Regions from separate parts of the Streptomyces sp. NBC_01257 genome, predicted to be linked through region 1. Evidence: riboswitches for the same ligand, from Rfam matches in the RefSeq annotation. Region 1 holds a riboswitch; the other holds the start of a gene.

The links. A riboswitch is a leader RNA that binds a small molecule or an ion and turns the genes downstream of it on or off. The one in region 1 is predicted to bind glycine.
Region 2: linked by a shared signal. The riboswitch ahead of gcvT (glycine cleavage system aminomethyltransferase GcvT) and the one ahead of gcvP (aminomethyl-transferring glycine dehydrogenase) in region 1 are both predicted to bind glycine.

Annotation. Positions count from the first base shown of each region.
Region 1 covers NZ_CP108472.1:1,628,955-1,631,341, reverse strand. Annotated here, with positions in the region: gene OG408_RS06590 (DNA polymerase IV) at 1-741, shown strand, start outside; gene OG408_RS06585 (PRC-barrel domain-containing protein) at 666-1,034, opposite strand; glycine riboswitch at 1,148-1,245, shown strand; gene gcvP (aminomethyl-transferring glycine dehydrogenase) at 1,439-2,387, shown strand, end outside.
Region 2 covers NZ_CP108472.1:6,384,733-6,387,119, reverse strand. Annotated here, with positions in the region: gene OG408_RS27940 (enhanced serine sensitivity protein SseB) at 1-128, opposite strand, end outside; gene OG408_RS27935 (AAA family ATPase) at 318-1,004, opposite strand; glycine riboswitch at 1,172-1,264, shown strand; gene gcvT (glycine cleavage system aminomethyltransferase GcvT) at 1,408-2,387, shown strand, end outside.

The sequences.
Region 1 (2,387 bases):
CGCGACGCGAAGTCGGTCTCGGTCGAGGACACCTTCGACACCGATCTGCACGACCGGGTCCGGGTCAGGACCGAGGTGGAGCGGCTGGCCGACCGTTGTGTCCAGCGGCTGCGGGCCGCGGGTCGATCGGGGCGCACGGTGGTGCTGAAGGTGCGGCGGTACGACTTCTCCACCCTCACCCGCTCCGAGACCCTCCGCGGGCCCACCGACGACCCCACGGTGGTCCGGGAGGCCGCGGCGCGGCTCCTGGAGTCCGTGGACACCACCGGGGGCGTACGGCTGCTGGGCGTCGGTGTCACCGGGCTCGCCGACTTCACGCAGGAGGATCTGTTCGCGCAGGCGGCCGACGAGCGGGCGGCCGCCGCCGTGGCCCCCGAGGAGCCGGCCGACGCGGGGACGGGCACCGCCGAGGAAGCGGCCGGGGCCGCGCACGAGGAGACCGCGCAGGAGAGCGCCGAACAGCTCGCCGCACGGCGCTGGCCGGCCGGACACGACGTACGGCACGACACCCACGGGCACGGCTGGGTGCAGGGGAGCGGGGTCGGCCGGGTGACCGTGCGGTTCGAGGAGCCGGAATCGGCGCCCGGCCGGGTCCGCACGTTCCGTATCGATGATCCGGAGCTGCAGCCGGCCGACCCGCTGCCGCTCGTACGGAACCCGGTGGACTACTCGTCCTGGCCGGCCAGCTTGCCGAAGTCGCGGTCCGGGGCGCTCTCGGCGGGCGCCGAGTCCAGACCGTAGTGACGGTAGAGCTGGAGCTCCTGTTCCGGCGAGAGATGGCGGCCGACCCCGAAGTCGGGTGCGTCCTTGATCAGGGCGCGGTCGAAGGGGATGCGCAGGGCGTCCTCGACGAACTCGCTCGGTTCCAGCGGGACGAACGCGTCCCGGCTGAACAGTCCGGTGCGTACGGCCGCCCACTCCGGCACACCGGTCGCGTCGTCGAGGTACACCTCGTCCACGGTTCCGATCTTGGTGCCCTTGCGGTCGAACGCCTTGCGGCCGATCAGGCTGCGCGGATCGATGTCGGTCTGCACGGTCCCTCCCACTGGTCGCGACTACTCCACAGGCACTACAGAAGTGCAGATCCGTGGCGTCGGCCACTCGAGAAATGCGCCGGGAACCCCGCTGGTACGCTGGTGTCGGCTGCTGACCCCGTGCGGGAGAGTCCTCCGGAGAAATTCCGGCAGGCGCCGAAGGAGCAAATCCTCCCCGGAATCTCTCAGGCCCCCGTACCGCACGGACGAGGTCACTCTGGAAAGCAGGGCGGGTTTCGCGCGGCCACGGCCGGGCCGGACCCCGTCCTCACCGACGGTGAAAGCCGGTGCGCCCCGCGGGCACCGGTGAAGCTCTCAGGTTGAGATGACAGAGGGGGAGGCCGTTCGGGCACCCCGCGCCGTGGTGCCCCTCGCAGGTCGTGACAGACCAGGAGGCCTCCATCATGACCCCCCGCACTTCGCTCTCCCAGCTGGAACAGGGCATCCCGTTCGAGCAGCGTCATATCGGTCCTGATGCCGAGGCACAGGCGAAGATGCTCGCCCAGGTCGGCTACGGCTCGCTCGACGAGCTGACCGCCGCCGCGGTGCCCGATGTGATCAAGAGCGCCGAGGCCCTGCGGCTGCCGGACGCCCGGACCGAGGCCGAGGTCCTCGCCGAGCTGCGCCTCCTCGCCGACCGCAACCAGGTCCTGGCCCCGATGATCGGGCTCGGCTACTACGGCACGTTCACCCCGCCGGTGATCCTGCGCAACGTGATGGAGAACCCCGCCTGGTACACGGCGTACACGCCCTACCAGCCGGAGATCTCCCAGGGCCGCCTCGAAGCCCTCCTGAACTTCCAGACGATGGTCGCCGAGCTCACCGGGCTGCCCACCTCCGGCGCCTCGCTGCTCGACGAGGGCACCGCCGCCGCCGAGGCCATGGCGCTGGCGCGGCGCGTCGGCAAGGTGAAGAACGGCGTCTTCCTGGTCGACGCGGACTCCCTGCCGCAGACCGTCGCCGTCATCGAGACGCGCGCCGAGCCGACCGGCGTCGAGGTCGTCGTCGCCGACCTCAGCGACGGCATCCCGGCCGAGATCGCCGAGCGCGGCGTCTTCGGCGTGCTGCTGCAGTACCCGGGCGCCTCCGGTGCCGTACGCGACATCAAGCCCGTCATCGAGCAGGCCCACGGACTCGGCGCGATCGTCACCGTGGCCGCCGACCTGCTGGCGCTCACGCTGCTCACCTCGCCCGGCGACCTGGGCGCGGACATCGCCGTCGGCACCACCCAGCGCTTCGGTGTCCCGATGGGCTTCGGCGGACCGCACGCCGGCTTCATGGCCGTCCGCGAGAAGTTCGCCCGCAGCCTCCCGGGCCGCCTGGTCGGCGTCTCCGTCGACGCGGACGGCAACA
Region 2 (2,387 bases), 4.8 Mb from region 1:
CGGCCGAGCACCTCGACCAGCCGGCCGCCCGCCTCCGGGCTGCCGAGCGAGGCGCTCAGCACTTCTTCGAGCTCGTTGGCCGGCCATCCGCCCTGCGGATGGGTCCGGGCCGGTGCCGGAATGTCCACTGTCTCCCTCTCGCCCCGTGTCGTGCGGCCGCAGGTCCTGTCTGGTAGTTCCCCGTCCGCGCCCCGGCGCCCGGCACGCTCGCACCGGCCACCGCTGCGCCCGCGCTCCGCGCGGACGACAGGGAGCTCCGGACAGGACCTAGAGGTTAACGCCGCACCGGCGCTGTCCAGCCATCGGACGGCCCCGTCTCAGACCTCACTCTGTGCGTCTGCGAACGTGATGCGCGTCAGCAGTCCCGCCGCCTCACGGTCCAGCAGTACGGCCGAGGCGCATCCGAGGGGCAGCAGACCCGACTCGGTGTCGCGCAGCAGCCGTCCCACGGCCCTGCGGTGGCGGGCGAACGCGTATCCGGAGACTCCGCGCCCGCGCTCGCGCTGGCCCTCCCGCGCCGCCTGCGGGGTGACGTCGAGGAGCACGAGGTGCAGGATGCGGCCGCGCCGCCGGGCGTCCCGGGCGAGCCAGCCCCGGACCCAGGCCTGGGTGCCGCAGTCGTGCACGACGACGGAGGCGCCGGAGCGCAGCACCCGCCACAGCCCCCAGTAGTGGGCGACGCGGACGAGCGGGCGGTAGAGGGCGTACGGGAGTAAGCGGGGCAGCCGGGCGGCCCAGCGGTCCCTGGTGTCCTGGGAGTCGATGGCGCGGGCGGAGACGGTCCGCCCGATCAGGGTCGACTTGCCGCTGCCGGGCAGTCCGGAGACCACCACCACGTCGCCCGCCGTGAAGTGCAGGCCGCGCGGGCTGCGCCCGGCCCGCTCCCGCAGGTCCCGGACGACGGGCGCGTGCGGGCCCACCCGCTCCCTGGCCGGTGCACCCGGCTGCGCGGGCAGTGCGCCGTGCGCGACCCCCGCGGTCGTCGCGTACCGCTGCAACGTCATCGCCCTCCCCCTGTCGGCTGACCCACCTGCCCAAGAAGTGTAAAGAAAAGGTAATGCGGCACAACCGTACGACCCGCCGGATCCCGTGGGATACCGCCATCGGTACCGGCACCCCACTCTCCCGCAATGCGTGCGATGATGACCCGGTCAACTGCATAAAGGCCGCTCGAATCCGCGCGGGAGAGTCCCGGCCCCGTGCCGGGCGCCGAAGGAGCAAGATCCTCCCTTGAATCTCTCAGGCCCCGTACCGCGTGGATGAGGCAGATCTGAAAAGCGAGTCGCGCTGCGGCTCCACCCAAGGTGCAAGCCGAAACCCCTCCGGGGCCTCTCGGCGAACCTCTCAGGTTCCGATGACAGATGGGGAGGGATCGTCCTCGTCGTCATGCCCTGGGAGCCTTCATCCATGAGCACCGCCCCCCGTCTCACCGCCCTCGATGCCCTGCACCGTTCGCTGGGTGCGACCATGACCGACTTCGCGGGCTGGGACATGCCGCTGCGGTACGCCAGTGAGCGCGACGAGCACATTGCCGTCCGCACGAAGGCCGGCCTGTTCGACCTGTCCCACATGGGCGAGATCACCGTCACCGGTCCGGCCGCCGTGGACCTGCTGAACTTCGCGCTCGTCGGCAACATCGGCACCGTCTCGGTGGGCCGCGCCCGCTACACGATGATCTGCGCCGAGGACGGCGGCATCCTGGACGACCTGATCGTCTACCGCCTCGCCGAGACCGAGTACATGGTCGTCGCCAACGCGGGCAACGCGCAGATCGTGCTCGACGCGCTGACCGCCCGCGCCGGGGGCTTCGACGCCGAGGTGCGCGACGACCGCGACGCGTACGCGCTGCTCGCGGTGCAGGGCCCCGAGTCCCCCGCCATCCTGGCGGCCGTCACCGACGCCGACCTGGACGGTCTGAAGTACTACGCCGGGCTGCCCGGCACGGTCGCCGGGGTCCCCGCGCTGATCGCCCGTACCGGCTACACCGGCGAGGACGGCTTCGAGCTGTTCGTCGCTCCCCGGCACGCCGAGCAGCTGTGGCGGGCGCTCACCGAGGCCGGTGCCTCGCGCGGCCTGATCCCCTGCGGGCTGTCCTGCCGCGACACGCTGCGCCTGGAGGCGGGCATGCCGCTGTACGGGCACGAGCTGACGACCGCGCTGACCCCGTTCGACGCCGGTCTCGGCCGGGTCGTGAAGTTCGAGAAGGAGGGCGACTTCGTAGGCCGCAAGGCCCTGGAGGCGGCCGCCGAGCGCGCCGAGACCGCCCCGCCGCGCAAGCTCGTCGGCCTGGTGGCCGAGGGCCGCCGGGTGCCGCGCGCCGGCTTCTCCGTCGTCGCGGACGGCCAGGTCATCGGCGAGGTCACCTCGGGCGCCCCGTCGCCCACGCT